Regions from separate parts of the Sphingobium sp. YBL2 genome, predicted to be linked through region 1. Evidence: predicted binding sites of a transcription regulator. Region 1 holds the regulator's gene; each other region holds the start of a gene.
What was found. Region 1 encodes LexA, which represses DNA repair genes until DNA is damaged. Its sites were predicted from a motif close to GTTCCNCNCTTGTTCT; they were not measured.
Positions count from the first base shown of each region.

Region 2: a site for LexA is predicted at 2,357-2,372, ahead of TZ53_RS21375 (ImuA family protein). Genes of this name have one in related genera too.
Region 3: a site for LexA is predicted at 2,356-2,371, ahead of TZ53_RS17355 (ATP-dependent helicase). Genes of this name have one in related genera too.

Region 1 covers NZ_CP010954.1:3,282,320-3,287,702, reverse strand. Annotated here, with positions in the region: gene trpC (indole-3-glycerol phosphate synthase TrpC) at 1-568, shown strand, start outside; gene moaC (cyclic pyranopterin monophosphate synthase MoaC) at 565-1,050, shown strand; gene TZ53_RS15190 (molybdopterin molybdotransferase MoeA) at 1,047-2,228, shown strand; gene TZ53_RS27185 (hypothetical protein) at 2,313-2,471, opposite strand; gene lexA (transcriptional repressor LexA) at 2,625-3,311, shown strand; gene TZ53_RS15180 (ComEC/Rec2 family competence protein) at 3,248-5,383, opposite strand, start outside.
Region 2 covers NZ_CP010954.1:4,615,295-4,620,677, forward strand. Annotated here, with positions in the region: gene TZ53_RS21365 (error-prone DNA polymerase) at 1-22, opposite strand, end outside; gene TZ53_RS21370 (Y-family DNA polymerase) at 19-1,608, opposite strand; gene TZ53_RS21375 (ImuA family protein) at 1,505-2,350, opposite strand; gene TZ53_RS21380 (cytochrome c oxidase subunit II) at 2,574-3,443, shown strand; gene TZ53_RS21385 (cytochrome c oxidase subunit I) at 3,443-5,173, shown strand; gene TZ53_RS21390 (cytochrome c oxidase subunit 3) at 5,170-5,383, shown strand, end outside.
Region 3 covers NZ_CP010954.1:3,766,749-3,772,131, forward strand. Annotated here, with positions in the region: gene TZ53_RS17355 (ATP-dependent helicase) at 8-2,284, opposite strand; gene TZ53_RS17360 (GFA family protein) at 2,391-2,786, shown strand; gene TZ53_RS17365 (hypothetical protein) at 2,923-3,396, shown strand; gene rsmD (16S rRNA (guanine(966)-N(2))-methyltransferase RsmD) at 3,604-4,152, opposite strand; gene TZ53_RS17375 (pseudouridine synthase) at 4,212-5,123, opposite strand; gene TZ53_RS17380 (response regulator) at 5,285-5,383, shown strand, end outside.

The DNA.
Region 1 (5,383 bases):
GCCCGCCCATGCCCGCGCCTATGCGGCGGGTGGCGCGGCCTGCCTGTCGGTGCTGACCGACGAACCCTATTTCCAGGGGCATGACGATTATCTGGTCGCGGCCCGATCGGCCTGCGCCCTGCCGGTGCTGCGCAAGGATTTCATGGTCGATCCCTGGCAGGTGCTGGAAAGCCGGTCGCTCGGCGCCGACGCGATCCTGATCATCGTCGCCGCGCTGGACGACAATCAGATGGCGGAGATAGAGGACGCCGCCCTTGGCCTGGGCATGGATGCGCTGGTTGAAGTGCATGATGCGCAGGAACTGGAGCGCGCGATGAAGCTCCGCTCGCGCCTGATCGGCGTCAATAATCGCGACCTGCGCGACTTCACGGTCGATTTCGCCCGCACCTACGAACTGGTCGGACAGGCTCCGGAAGGATGCACCTTCGTTGCGGAAAGCGGCATCGGCAGCCATGACGACCTGATCGCCATGTCGGACCATGGCGTGCGCTGCTTTCTGGTGGGGGAAACCCTGATGAGGCAGGCGGATGTCGAAACCGCCACGCGCGGGCTGCTGACGGGGCGATGAGCAAGCTCACCCATCTGGACGAGGAAGGGTCGGCCCATATGGTCGATGTTTCCGCCAAGGCGACGACCGCGCGCAAGGCTGTCGCGAGCGGCCGCATCAGCATGAGTCCCGATGCAGCAGCAGCGATCGAGCAGGGATTGGTGAAGAAGGGCGACGTGCTGGCCGTGGCCCGCGTGGCGGGCATCATGGCGGCCAAGCGAACCGCCGACCTCATCCCGCTCTGCCACCCGATTCCGCTCAGTTCGGTCAGCATCGACCTCGATCTCGACGGCAGCGGCGTGACCGTGACGGCGACCGCGAAGACCGCCGGTCAGACCGGCGTCGAGATGGAGGCGCTGACCGCCGCGTCGGTCGCGTTGCTGACGGTCTATGACATGGCCAAGGCGCTGGACAAGGGCATGATCATCAGCGACGTGCGCCTGCTGGCCAAGAGCGGCGGCAAGTCCGGCGACTGGACGGCTGGGGACGGGCCGGCATCATGAGCCTGCTTCCGGTCGCGGAGGCGCAGAGCCGCCTGATGGCGCTGGCAAGGCCGCTGCCGACGGAGCATATGCCCATTCCCGCCTGCGCCGGACGATGGCTGAAGGAAGATGTCGTTGCGCTGCGTGATCAGCCCTGGGCCGATCTTTCCGCCATGGACGGCTATGCCGTGCGCGCCGCCGAATGGCCCGGGCCATGGCAGGTCGCCGGCGAAAGCGCGGCGGGCGGCCCGCCGCCTCCGCCCCTCGAACCCGGCCAGGCCTGCCGCATCTTCACCGGCGCGCCCTTGCCGCAGGGCGCCGACAGCATCCTGATTCAGGAAAACGCCGCGCGCGAGGGGGACATGCTGCGCGGACTGGAGGAGGCGCTGACGAAGGGCCGCCATGTGCGTCCGGCCGGTTCCGACTTCCGCAAGGACGGCCTTTTGCTGAAGGCCGGCAGCGCATTGGGGGCGGCGCAGATCGCGCTCGCCGTGCTGGGCGGGCATGGGACGCTGCCCGTATCGCGCCGGGCGCGGGTCGCCCTGCTCTCGACAGGCAACGAACTCGTGCCCCCCGGTGCGCCGACGCAGCCCGGCCAGCTTCCCTCCTCCAACGCGCCCATGCTGGCCGCCCTGCTCGCCGGCCTTTCCTGCGATGTCATCGATCTGGGGATCGTGCCGGACGATCTCCCCGGCCTGGTCGAGGCCTTTGCCCGCGCCAGCCAGGCGGACATCATCGTTTCGACCGGCGGCGCATCGGTGGGCGATCACGACATCGTCCGCCCGGCTTTCGTCCAGGCCGGGGGTTCGCTCGATTTCTGGAAGATCCGCATGCGTCCGGGCAAGCCGTTGATGGCGGGGACATTGGGTTCCGCCGTCTTCCTGGGCCTGCCGGGCAATCCGGTATCGGCCTTCGTGACGGCAACGCTGTTCCTGTTGCCGCTGGTCCGCAATATGATGGGCGCGGCATCGCCCCTGCCCCGCACCGCGCCGGCGACGCTCGCCGCGCCGCTGCCCGCCACGGGGGAACGCGACGATTACCTCCGCGCGTTCCGCACGGAAGCGGGCATCGTTTCCGTGACATCGCAGGACAGCGCCGCCACCGCGGCCATGGCGATGGCCGACTGCCTCATCCTGCGCCCCGCCGGCTCTGCTCCGGCTGCCGCCGGCGATCACGTCACGGTTCTTCCCCTCGCATAAGGAAAGGGGCCGCCGCGCGACCCCTTCCAGTGCAGTCCTGACGGATGGCGGCGATGTCAGCCCTGCTGGACCGCCGCCGTTCCTTCAGCGCTGCTGCTTGCCGGGCGACTTGTCCTGACGGCGTTCATCGCCCATCTGGCCCTGCCGGTCTTCCTGCTGCTGCTGGCGTCCACCCTGGCTGGAGCGGTCGCCGCCCTGCTGGTCGCGACGTTGACCGCCGCCCTGGTTGTTCTGGTTGGCCATCTTTCTCTCCTATTCACCTTCTTCGTGGAAGGCAGGCGTTAAACGGCCTGCGGCCTTCCGCGTTCCAGCAAAAGCGCCCAACGGTTAGGCGCTTGACTTACCCCGTTCCGTTTCCTATGCGTTCTCCATCCGTTCCAAGGAGGGCAAGGCGAGATGTTGACACCCAAGCAACAGGAATTGCTGAGCTTCATTCAGACCCGGCTGGAGGAGGGAGGCGTATCCCCCTCTTTCGAGGAGATGAAGGAAGCGCTGGACCTGCGGTCCAAATCCGGCATCCACCGCCTGATCAATGCGTTGGAGGAACGCGGTTTCATCCGCCGCCTGCCCAATCGCGCCCGCGCACTGGAAGTGCTCAAGCTGCCCGATGCCATGCATCGCGCTCCCAAGGTCGTCGTGCCTGCCAAGCCGCCGCTGACGCCCGGTCCGGTGGCCAGCAGGCCCCCGGTCGCCGCCAACGACATATTGGAGATTCCGCTGCACGGCCGGATCGCGGCGGGCGTGCCGATCGAGGCGCTGGAGGGGCAGAACATGCTTTCCGTTCCTGCCGCGCTGCTGGGCACCGGGGATCATTATGCGCTGGAAGTGGCGGGGGATTCAATGGTCGAAGCGGGCATTCTGGACGGCGATTTCGCGCTTATCCAGCGCACCGACGTCGCGCGCGAGGGGCAGATCGTGGTCGCCCTGATCGACGAAAATGAAGCGACGCTGAAATATTTCCGGCGTGAGGGTCCGAAGGTCAGGCTCGATCCCGCCAACAGCGCCTATGAACCGCAGATCTACGACCCTCGGCAGGTCCGCATCCAGGGCAAGCTGGCCGGGTTGCTGCGCCGATATAACTGATGCTTCCTGTATTCGCGCGGCCGGCGGGAAGACCGCGCGACCCAGGGGTGCTCGTCATGCCACGCCTTCGCGCTGCGCATGGTGCCATGGTCCAGATCGATGGTCAGGCCACCCGTCCTGGCGAGGAAGTGTCGATCCACCTTCAGCCAGCGTGGGCGACAGGCGCCCGGCAGGCGGCGGTCGCTGACGACGATGTCTGAATAGGCGCAATCCCGCGCCAGTATCGCATTATCGATCCTCACGCTGCTTCGCGTCAGCAACAGGTTCCAGTTCCGGCCCCCTCCCTTCAGGCGAACGGCGCATAGATCGGGAGAACAGCGGGCCTGGGGCAGCGCCGTCAATGCCTGCAAGATACCGTCATAACCCGCGCTTTCCGCCATGACGTCGCGCGCATAGCCGCCGGCTCGCGCCCGCAGCATCGCCATGCCGCCATCGGCAGTGCGCACCGCGACATGCCGGCCGTCCCCGCTTATCAATATGGCGGGCATCGGGCTGGTCAGGACCATCATGACGCCGGTGGTCACGGGCATCAGACCCGCCCAGCGCCACCGGCTTCGCCATAGCAGGCACCACAGCATGCCCAGCAGCATCAGGCCGAACACTACGCCCGACTGGGCGGGCGCCAGTACCACCGCCCAAGGGCTGGACGCCACGCCATGGGCAATCAGCAACAGCAGGTCGATCGATCGCGCGGCAAGCCACCAGAAGGGCGCACCCCACCCGCCTAGGTCCAGCAGCAAGGCCGTCGCCTCCAGCGGCATGACCACCAGGGTCGTAAGCGGTATGGCCACCAGATTGGCGATCGATCCCAACATGCCCGCCTTGTGGAAATGGAACAGCGCTATCGGCGCCAGCACCAGCTCCACGACCAGGCCGGTCGCCAGCATGCCCGCAAGATTGCGCCCGATCCGGCGCCCCACCCCTTCGCCACGCGGCGCGAGAAAGGCGCGGAAGGCCGAATGCTCGCCCAGCGACACCAAGGCTATCACGGCCGCGAAGCTCATCTGGAAACTCGGCCCCACCAGTGCTTCTGGCCAGAGGATCAGCACCACCAGCGCCCCTGCCGCCACGAGCCTGAGCGTGATCGCGTCCCGCCCCATCGCCAGTCCGCCCAGCACAAGCAGGGCAGCGACGCAGGATCGCACGGTCGGCACCTCTGCGCCGGTCAGAAGCGTATAGCCGATGCCCGCCAGAGCGCCGCCGCCCGCGGCCAGCAGCATCAGCGGCCAGTCGAGAGCCGCCCGGCGGCTGAGCGCCATCAGCCGCATCAACAGGAAGATCACCGCAGCGATCAGGGCCGTGACATGCAGACCGCTGATCGACAGCAGATGCGCAAGGCCGCTCCGACGCATCGCCTCCGCATCTGCCTGCGCGATTGCGCCCTGATCACCCGTGGCCAGGGCAGCGGCGATGCCGGCGCCCTGTCCCGGAACGCGCTCCAGGATATGCTCGAACAGACGCGCCCTCAACCGGGGGCCGGCCGTGGCCGGCCGCAGGACCGTGAGCGGCGGCAGCACACGCCCGGTCGCGCCGACGCCCTCGAAATAGGCGCGGCGCGCAAAATCATAGCCGCCCGGCAGGCTGGGCGGCGCAGGCGGCATCAGCCTTGTGCGGAAGGCTATGATGGCTCCCTCCCCGACCCCCGGCGGCATCGACGCATCGTCAAGATTGACGCGCACCAGGGGCGGCAGGGCAGGCACGCCGACAGGCCGGACCAGCACGCGACTCATGTGCTGCGCGGGCAGCCTTTCGACCGACCGGACCTCCCCCTTCAGCGAGATGAAGGCGGGGCGGTCGAGGGGCGGCGATCCGACGATCGTCGCTTTCCCCCAGACCAGCAGGCACCCCGCACAGGCAAGAATGCCACCGACGACGATCGCCTGACGCACCCGGCCACCGGGCGGCAAAAGCAGCGCGGCGCAGGCGACCGCAAGCGTCACGCAGCAAAAGGCCAGCCATTCCAGCCGATTAGGCAGAAGGAACCAGGCCGCGATTCCCGCAGCCAGGGCGACCGGAACCCATAGCGGCAACCGTTCGCGCTCCTCCTCCAGCCACAGCTCCACGCCGCGCCA
Region 2 (5,383 bases), 1.3 Mb from region 1:
GACCCTTGGCGTGGCGCTTCATGCGAACAGGCCATGGATGTACCAGCCGGGATGTTCCGCTTCGGCGCCGTAAAGCCCGTTGCGGAATATCCAGTAGCGCCGCCCGCGCGCATCCTCGACCCGGTAATAGTCGCGGGTCAGCCCCACGCTCTCGCCCTCCAGCGCGCCGTCCCTGGCCGTCCACCATTCGGGCGCGATGCGTTCGGGGCCTTCATAGCGCGTCACTTCATGCAATGCCTTGCGCCAGCGGAAGCGATGGGGCGGACCATCGGGCACCTCGGCCACCACGTCGATCGGCTGCGGCGGATCGAACAGATGCAGCGGGCGCATGGGCGGCTCCCCCTCCTGCCCCTCTTGCGGCCAGTTCATGGGGGCGCGGCTTTCCACGGCGGGCAGGGCAAGCTGGGCCTGTTCGGGGATATGGCTGTCCTTCGGGTGAAGCCGCTGGATGCGAGCCCGGCCTGCCCGGATCGACAGCCGGTCGACCAGAGCCGCGACGCTTTCCTCGCGACGCGCCTCTCCCCCTTCCAGCGCCAGTTGCGTCGGCGCCATCGGCTCCGCCTGCGGCACGGTGAGGCGCAGCATGTCGAAGCCGAAACCGGGATCGAGCGGATCGGACAGCGCATCGATCCGTTCCTGCACCAGCCGCATGATAGCGGGCGCGTCCCGCACCGGCAGGCTGGTTTCCACCCGCAAGGGAAAGGCAAGGCCGTCGCTGCGGAAGAACAGCGCCTCGAACCGTCGACCGCCTTGCCCGCGTTCGCTGAGCCGCTCCCCCACCTCGGCCGCCATCTCCTCCAGCGTCCGGAGGGCAAAGGCGGTGCTGCCCATCGGCTCGGCAAAACGCCGCTCGATCCGGATCGCGGGACGCGACCGCCGGGGTGCAAGAGGCCGCCTCCCCAATCCCAGCAAAGCGTGCAGCGCGTCCACCGCCGCCTCACCGAAGCGCGACGCCAGGACCGCCGCCGGCCGCGCCGCCAGATCGCCCACGGTCCGCAGTCCCGAGCGGCGCAACGCCACCGCGCTTTCATCCTCCAGCCGCAACGCCTCGACCGGCAGGCGGCGCAGCGCCGCATCCTCGTCCGCCGCCGCGCCCACCGGAAAACGGCACAGCGCATGCGCACCCTCCGCCGTTCCGGCAAGGGCATGGCGCACCCGCATGCCATGACGCTCCAGCCGTTCGGCCGCCTCGCGCGCCAGCATCTCCTCCCCGCCCCAGAGATGCGCGCAGCCGGTAATGTCGAGCATCAGACCGAAGGGTGAATCCAGCGCCGCAACCGGCGTGTAGCGGGAACAACCGTCGCAGAGCCGCTCCAGCCAGTCCTGATCGCCATGGGGATCGGCATCGAACACGCGCAGGTCCGGTTCCCGCGCACGCGCATCGGCCAGCGTCATGCCCGGCGTCAGGCCCAGCGCGAGAGCGTCGGCGTCGAGCGTGGCCAGCCGCATCGCGCCGCGCACCTGTTCGACGACGGCTGCGGGACCTTCGCCCTGCGCCCAGAGATCAGGCCGCGCGATCCGAAGCCGGTCGATCGGCAGGAACGGAAACCACAGCGCCAGATAGCGGCGCTTGCCCATCGCGTCCTCCGCCCTCCCGTCCGCTGCCATCCTGTCCAAGGCCATGGCGTTCATCGCGCCCACCTCCACTTCCTTCAAACATGCCCCGGCCATTGTCCCAGACCAGCCGCCAGCCGAGCCCGTCCCGTCCCGCCCGCCGTCGCAACAGGCCAAGGTCGAAGGCGCTTCTGCCCGGCCCGTTTCCCGGCAAGGGCAGAGAGGGCGCCGCCGCAACGCGCCAGCGCGTGTCCGCCGCGCTAGGCACCGGATCGCCGCCCACCCGCAACAGGAAAGCCGTGACGCCGGACGACTCCGCCGCCAGCGCCAGCCGCCGGCTGGCTGTCAGGTCGAGCAAGGGCGCCGGCCCGCGCAATTCCACCACAAGTGCGCCCAAAGCGGGGCATCGCAGCGCGTCGACCGCCGCTCGCAGCAGCATGGCGTCATCGGCCATCGCGCCGATCAGCAACCGGGCGGGATCGATGCCCAATGCGGCCAGTCCGGGGCCATAGGGCATGCCCCCCGCCCGGCCCGCCGCCATCGTGCGCAGCCAGAGCAGGGGCGCCTCCCCCGCCGCCAGCCGCGCGAGGATCAGGGCCAGCCCAGCCCCCGCCCCCCCTTCCTCTGTCGCGGCGAAGAATTCATGCACCCGACCCCGCGCCAGACCGCCGTCCAGCGCCAGGTCGAGCGGCGCATAGCCGGTTTCCACCCGCGCATGGGGCTGGGAGGCTGGAACGCCCTCCAGCGATGCGATATGCCGCCTGAGGGCGGCGAGGGTCTTCACCGACTCAGCCATATATTCGTTCCCTGTTTGTTCTTTTCGCCGCAATGACAGGCGCTGTCAATCGACCGTGAAGGCCCGAGCCGGAAAAGGCGCTGGCGACGCTCGCACCCCACAATTTCCCAAACGCTTCCCCCGTCAGCGCTTTTTCTGTAAGTTGTCGCGGCGGGTGTTACCGAGGCGACTCGAAATGCCGGACTGAAAGGCTGCGAGCGCCTGCCAATGTGGGAGAGGGCTTGTGCCGGTTGCGGTAGCCATCGCCATGCTCGTGGTCGGTTCGGTCGCCTTTCACCTGTTCAGTCCATGGTGGCGCACGCCCATCGCATCCAATTGGGGATCGATCGATTCCGCGCTCGACGTGACGCTCTGGATATGCGGGGCGGCCTTTGTCGGGCTGAACCTGTTCCTTGCCTGGGCGCTGGTCAAATATCGCCATCGCCCCGGCCATCGCGCCCATTATGAGCCGGAAAACCCTTCGCTGGAAAGGCGGCTGACATTCTGGACCGCCATCGGCATCGCCGGCATGCTGGCGCCGGGGCTCGCGGCCTGGGGCAAATATGTCTCGGTGCCGAAAGAAGCCACCGTCATCGAGGCGGTCGGCCAGCAATGGCAATGGTCCTTCCGCTATCCCGGTCCGGATGGCGTGCTGGGTGCGGCGGGGGTCAAATATATCACCCCCGACAATGGGCTGGGCCTCGATCCGCTCGACCCGTTCGGCCGGGATGACATATTGGTGGAAAGCGGCGACCTTCATCTGCCGGTCGGCAAGCCGGTGAAGATCGTGCTGCGCTCCAAGGACGTGCTGCACGACTTCTATGTGCCGGAATTCCGGGCCAAGATGGACCTCGTACCCGGCATCGTCACCTATTTCTGGCTGACCCCGACCAAGACGGGCACGTTCGACATCCTCTGCGCCGAACTGTGCGGCACCGGCCACCATGCGATGCGCGGCAAGGTGGTGGTGGAGACGCCCCAGGCCTTCGCGCAATGGCAGGCGCAGCAGAGCAGCTTCGGACAGATTCTGGCGGAGGCGCCGCCGGCCGCCATGTCGATCCTGCTGATCAAGGCCAATGCCTGTATCGTCCCTGCCTCCTGGAGCATTCGCTGATGGCTACCACCCTGGCCGACGACCTGCGCCCGCTGCATCATCCGCATAGCTGGGTCACCAAATATGTCTGGAGCCAGGATCACAAGGTCATCGCCATCCAATATAGCTGCACCGCCATCGGGATCGGGCTGGTGGCGCTGGTGCTGTCGGCGCTGATGCGGTTGCAGCTTGGGTTTCCGGGGGCTTTTCCGGCGATCCAGCCTGATAATTATCTGCAATTCGTGTCGATGCACGGCATGATCATGGTGGTCTATCTGCTGACGGCGCTGCTGCTGGGCGGCTTCGGCAATTATCTGATCCCGCTGATGATCGGGGCGCGGGACATGGTGTTCCCCTTCGTCAACATGCTGAGCTTCTGGTTCTATCTGCTGTCGGTGATCGTGCTGGTGGCGGGATTCTTCGTGCCGGGCGGGCCGACCGGGGCGGGATGGACGCTCTATCCGCCGCAGGCGATCAGCGAGGGGACGCCGGGGCATCAATGGGGCATCGTGACCATGCTGGTCAGCCTCGCCATCTTCGTCGCGGCCTTCACCATGGGCGGGTTGAATTATGTGACCACGGTGTTGCAGGCGCGGACCAGGGGCATGACGCTGATGCGGATGCCGCTGTCGGTGTGGGGCATCTTCACCGCTTCGGTGATGGGCCTGCTGGCCTTTCCGGCCTTGTTCGTCGCGGCGATCATGATGCTGTTCGATCATCTGGCGGGCACCAGCTTCTTCATGCCCACCATGCAGTCGATGGGTGCGATCACCCCGACGCAGGGCGGCAGCCCCCTCCTCTTCCAGCATCTCTTCTGGTTCTTCGGCCATCCCGAAGTCTATATCGTCGCCCTGCCCGCCTTCGGCATCGTGTCGGACCTGATCAGCGTCCATGCGCGGCGGAATATCTTCGGTTATCGCATGATGGTGTGGGCGATCGTGATCATCGGGGCGCTGAGCTTCCTGGTATGGGCGCATCATATGTATGTGAGCGGCATGAATCCCTATTTCGGGTTCTTCTTCGCCACGTCGACTTTGATCATCGCCATTCCGACGGCGATCAAGGTCTATAACTGGCTGCTGACCCTGTGGCGCGGCGACATCCATTTGCGGGTGCCGATGCTGTTCGCCATCGCCTTCATCTTCACCTTCATCCACGGCGGGCTGTCGGGGCTGTTTCTGGGCAATGTCAGTGTCGATGTGCCGTTGTCCGACACTTTCTTTGTCGTCGCGCATTTCCATATGGTGATGGGCGTGTCTCCGGTTCTGGTGATATTCGGCGCCATCTATCACTGGTATCCCAAGATATTCGGCAGGATGTGGAACGAAACTTTGGGGAAGCTCCATTTCTGGATCACTTTCCTGGGCGTCTATGCGATCTTCCTGCCGATGCATTATCTGGGGATTTTGGGGGTTCCGCGCCGTTATTACGCTCTGGGCGAGACGGCCTTCATCCCGCAATCGGTGCATCTCGCCAATGCGTGGATCAGCATTGCGGCGCTGGTCGTCTTCTGCGCGCAGGGGCTGTTCTTCTTCAACATGATCTGGAGCCTGTTCCGGGGGCCTCGCGCCGATCCCAATCCCTGGGGCGCGGCCAGCCTGGAATGGCTGACGCCCGACACGCCGCCGGCGCATGGCAATTGGGGGCCGCATCTGCCGGTCGTCTATCGCTGGGCCTATGATTATAGCGTGCCGGGGGCGGCGCGGGACTTCATTCCCCAGACGGAACCCCAAGTGGAACAGCGGGCATGACCATCCTCGCGCGCCTCACCGAAAAGAGCTGGGAGCCGGGCCCGCAGCCGGTGGAGCGGGATCGGCCGTCGGCGGGGGCGGTGGGGATGGTCGCCTATTTCGGCGTGGCCATGGTGATGTTCTCGCTGCTGCTGGCGGCCTATCTGATGCGCATGGGGCTGCATGCAGGCACGGAACATGTCCATGACTGGAAGCCCATGCCCGATCCGC
Region 3 (5,383 bases), 480 kb from region 1:
TTGACGGCTAGGCAGGCTGGACGAAGCTGTCCATCACCCGCTTCCGACCCGCCGTTTCGAAATCGATCTCCAGCTTGTTGCCTTCGATCTCCGCCACCGTGCCGTAGCCGAATTTCTGGTGGAAGACGCGCAGGCCGACGCTCATGTCATCCCGCCCCTTGTTGCCGAGCGAGACCGCTGATGCGCGCGCCTCCACGATCCTTGCGGGTTCGCGGGTGAACTGTCCGCTCTGTTGGGCGCGCTGCCACCCGGGGCCGCGACCGGTGCCGCGCTGGACATTGGCGAAGGGATCGGCCCGCTCCGACCAGTTGGCGCGCCAGAGCGAGGCGCCGCCGGACATGCTGCTTTCCTCCTCCACATGTTCGGGAGGCAATTCCCCGACGAAGCGCGAAGGGATGGAGCTGGTCCACTGGCCATAGATGCGGCGGTTGGCGGCGTGCAGGATGACGCAGGACTTCCTCGCCCGCGTGATCGCGACATAGGCGAGGCGGCGTTCCTCCTCCAGGCTGTTGAGGCCGCCTTCGTCGAGCGCGCGCTGGGAGGGGAAGATGCCTTCTTCCCACCCCGCGAGGAAGACCGTGTCGAACTCCAGCCCCTTGGCGGCGTGGATGGTCATGATCGTGACCTTGCGCTCGTCCTGTTGCGCCTCATTGTCCATGACGAGGCTTACATGCTCCAGGAATGCGCCCAGCGTCTCATATTCCTCCATGGCGCGGGTCAGTTCGTTGAGGTTCTCCAGCCTTCCCGCGCTTTCGGCGGTGCGTTCGGCCTGGAGCATGGCGGTGTAGCCGCTTTCGTCCAATATCTGTCGGGCCAGTTCGGCATGGGGAAGTTGCACCGCGCGGTCCCGCCAGCGGGCGAGATCGCCGATGAAGGCGCCAAGGCTGCGGCGGGCCTGCGGCGTCATCTCGTCCGTGTCGAGGATTCGCGCGGCGGCGAGGGCAAGCGGAACGCCCTCCGCCCGGGCAAGCCGATGCAGCTTTTCCACGGCCTTGTCGCCCAGGCCGCGCTTGGGGACGTTGACGATCCGTTCGAACGCCAGGTCATCGGCGGGCTGATTGACCAGGCGAAGATAGGCGAGCGCGTCCCGGATCTCGGCGCGTTCATAGAAGCGGAAGCCGCCCACGATGCGATAGGGCAGGCCGATCTGGATGAAGCGGTCTTCGAACTCGCGCGTCTGGTGCTGGGCCCGGACGAGGATGGCGACCCCCTCCAGCGATTGGCCGCTGCGTTCGATCGATTCGATCTCGTCGCCCACGCGCCGCGCTTCCTCCGGCCCGTCCCAGACGCCGATGATGCGGACCTTCTCGCCCACGTCGATGTCGGTCCAGAGCGTCTTGCCCAGGCGATTGCCATTTTCCGCGATCACTCCTGACGCAGCGCCCAATATATGGGGTGTCGAGCGATAATTCTGTTCCAGCCGGACGATCTTCGCGCCGGGAAAATCCTTTTCGAACCGCAGGATATTGGCGACTTCCGCCCCCCGCCATGAATAGATAGACTGGTCGTCGTCTCCCACACAGCAGATGTTCTTGCGCTGCTGGGCGAGCAGGCGCAGCCACAGATACTGGCTGCTGTTGGTGTCCTGATATTCGTCCACCATGATATAGCGGAAGCGCTGCTGATAGCTTTCCAGCACGTCCCGATGGCGTTTCAGAATCGTCAGAACATGCAGCAGCAAGTCCCCGAAATCGCAGGCATTCACGTCCCGAAGACGCGCCTGATAGGCGGCGTAGAGCTTCTGCCCCTTTCCGTTGGCATAGCCCTCGCTCTCGCCGGCGCCGATTTCCTCCGGCGTCAGCCCCTTGTTCTTCCACTGGTCGATGAGGCCGGCGAGCTGGCGTGCGGGCCAGCGCTTCTCGTCGATTCCCTCCGCCTGGATGAGCTGCTTCATCAGGCGAAGCTGATCGTCCGTGTCGAGGATGGTGAAATTGGATTGCAGCCCCACCAGTTCGGCATGGCGGCGCAGCATCTTCGCGGCGATGGCGTGGAAGGTGCCCAGCCAGGGCATGCCTTCGACGGCGGGGCCGATCATCCGACCGACGCGTTCCCGCATTTCGCGCGCCGCCTTGTTGGTGAAGGTGACTGCGAGGATTTCCGAAGGATAGGCCCGACGGGTGGCGATCAGATGGGCGAGGCGAGCGGTGAGCGCTGCCGTCTTGCCCGTGCCGGCGCCTGCAAGCACCAGCACCGGCCCCTCGGTCGTGAGCACGGCCTCCCGCTGGGGTTCGTTCAGCCCCTGGAGATAGGGGGGATCGTCGGGGGAGGGAGCGGGCAGAGTCATGCGCTATCAACTAGGATGCCGGGCGGGAAGCGGCAAGGGCGGGCGGCCCTTGCACCGTTGCTCCTTCTATGAGAACAAAAGGCGAATCATGCAAGGAGTAAAGGCCATGTTCTCGGGGCGGTGCCAATGCGGGGCGATCCATTACGAAGCGCAGGGCGAGCCGGCCTATAGCGCGCTGTGCCATTGTTCGGATTGCCGGAAAAGCGCGGGCGCGCCGATGGTGGGCTGGGCCCTGTTCCCTGAAGAACAGGTGACGGTGACGGGTCGGCCGGTGGCATACCGGTCCTCCGACAATGTGACGCGGGAATTTTGCGGAACCTGCGGTACGGGCCTTTTCTACCGCAATGCCGCCGTTTTCCCCGGCATGATCGACATCCAGACCGGAACGCTGGACGACCAGTCGAACCTGCCGCCAGCCATCCACGTCCAATTTGCCGAGGCTGCGCCATGGATGGAGGGCGCGCATCAACTGCCCAAGTTCCAGCGCTACCCCGAGGCCTGAGGCCGACGGGCAGGATCGTCTGGCGGCGCATCCGCAACGGCTCGTCGCCCGGGCCGGAACGCAGGCATCGCGCATCCGGTTCTTTGTTCAGCCCAAACGGCAGAACGGGGCGAGAACAAAGGAAAGGATGATCCCGATGAAATCGATCCTGTTGGCAGGTGCGGCCATATTGGCCTTCGGCACCGGCGTTACCGGCATTGCGATCGCGCAGGACATGCCGGCTTCGGCGCAGCCGCCCGCCGCCGATACGCCGCCTCCGCCCGACCAGGGCGCGACGCCTGCGACGCCGGCGACCCCCGCCGAACCGGGAGCGACGCCAGCCAGCCCGGCCACTCCGGCGACGCCCGCGACACCGCCCCCAGCCGCCGATCCCAATGCGGGGCAGCCGACCGGAGCCGTGCCGCCGGACACGGGCATGCAACCGGCTCCTGCCGGCGTTCCGCGTGATCCCTCCGCTCCTGTCGGAACCTCAGCCAATCCCGCGACCGTGGGTGGCAATATGACGCCGCCGCCGACCGAGCAGAAGGATTATCCGCTGTGCAGCAGGACCGTGCAGGATAGCTGCATCAACCGGAGCGAAGCGCCCAAGTCCATGCGCAAGCGGCGTTGATGCTTGCCAGGCCGGGCATGGCGGCGATCATGGTCGCCATGCCCGGTCCGGTCGCGCCGCCGGTCAGGCTGTGCCGGTCGAGCACCGTCAGCAAGGTCGCCGGGGCTGGTCCCGATATTCCGGTCGCAGCCTGGGTGCAATGCGCAGCCGCGGAGATGGCCCATGGTCATGTCCGTCGCGCCATCACTTTGCCCAATCCCCGCCGCACTATTCGGCGCGCTCCGTTGCGCGCAGCAGCGTCAGTCGGGCCTTTCCAACGTCACGGGTCGTCTCCACGGTAAAGCCCTTTACGGCCACATCCTCGCGCCGGTCGGTTTCGATGCTGATCCAGCTTGCGGGGCCGGTCCAGCCCAGGCGGCTCAGCTTGTCCAGCGCCACCATGCCAGCGCCGCTCTGATAGGGCGGATCCATGAAGATGAGGTCGAGCGGCTCGCTTGCCGGACCCAGCGACAGGACGCTGCTCTGGCGGATGTCGGGGCGGATGCCCAGCTTGTCGCCATTGGCCCGGATCGCGTCCAGCGCCGCGCGGTCCTGTTCCACGAAGATGCAGCTTGCCGCGCCGCGCGAGAGCGCTTCGAACCCCAGAGCGCCCGAGCCCGCGAAGAAATCGCCGACGCTCAGCCCCTCGAAGGAGCCGATCCGGCTCAGCAGCATGGAAAACAGGGTTTCCCGGGTGCGGTCCGCCGTAGGGCGTGTTGCGTCGCCCTTGGGGGCGGTAAGGGGGCGACCCCGCCATTGGCCTGCAATTATTCTCATGGGCTGGCTCGTTCCAGAAAAGAAGGGCCCCTCGACAGGCTCAGGGCGAACGGAGGGGGTCAGGGTTTCCCAAGGCTCTTGCGGAAGACGACCAGATCGTGCTGCCGCACTTCCTCGACCGCGCCGGATGCCAGCTCGCCCAGATGGAAGGGGCCGTAGCTGGTGCGGATCAACCGGTTCACCTGAAGCCCCAGATGTTCGAGCACGCGGCGGACTTCGCGGTTCTTGCCTTCGGTCAGCGTCATTTCGATCCACTGGTTGCGGCCGGTGCGGCGTTCCAGATTGGCCTCGATCCGGCCATAGCGTATGCCGTCTATCTCCAGCCCGTCGAACAGGTCCTCCAGCTGGTTCTGACTGACTTCACCGAAGGCGCGGGCGCGGTAGGTGCGCGGGACGCCGGTGGAGGGCAGCTCCATCTGCCGCTTGAACTCCCCATCGGTGGTGAGCAGCAGCAGGCCTTCGGTCGTCATGTCGAGCCGGCCGATCGGCATGACGCGCGGCAGGTCGGCGGGCAGCTTGTCATAAATGGTCGGACGGCCGCGGGGGTCGCGTTCGGTCGTCAGGAAACCCGCCGGTTTGTGGAAGAGGAACAGGCGCGCAGGTGCCGGTGCGGCGACCGGATTCCCGTCGACCGCGACGCCGTGCAGCGAAGTGAGGAGGGTGGCGGGGGTCGAAACCGCTTCGCCGTCGAGCGTGATCCGTCCCTCCTCGATCATCCGCTCGATCTCCCGCCGGGAGGCGACGCCTGCGCGGGCGAGCAATTTGGCGATGCGTTGCGGTTCGTTCTTGCCGCTGGCGGCGGCGGCAGCGCGGGCAGGATGGGGATTGGCGGGCTTTGCGGGCGCCGTCCTAGCCTTCTTGACGGGCGGGCGGGCCGGGCGTGATGCCGGCGCCGGTTTGGCGCCCGTCGGACGCCTGGGACCACCGGAGCCCGGCCGACGGGGCGGCCCAGATTTTTTCGGCGGTTCCACGGAAGAGTTCCTTTTCAAAACAGGGTGGCCTTCCCATATCCGGAAGGCCGGGAAATTGACGAATGGTGCTGTCCTTGCGCCCATGCGCCGGGACGACGGGAAACCCCTTCGGGGCCTTGCACGTTGGTCGGGTGAATGGCGCAAATGGGGCGGATCGGCAAATGTTTTTCGGGCTGGTAAAAGGGGAAGCCGAAGCGCGGGGGCGGCGCAAGGCCATACGCAGCGTGCTGGTGGTCGAGGATGAGCCGCTGGTCGCCTTC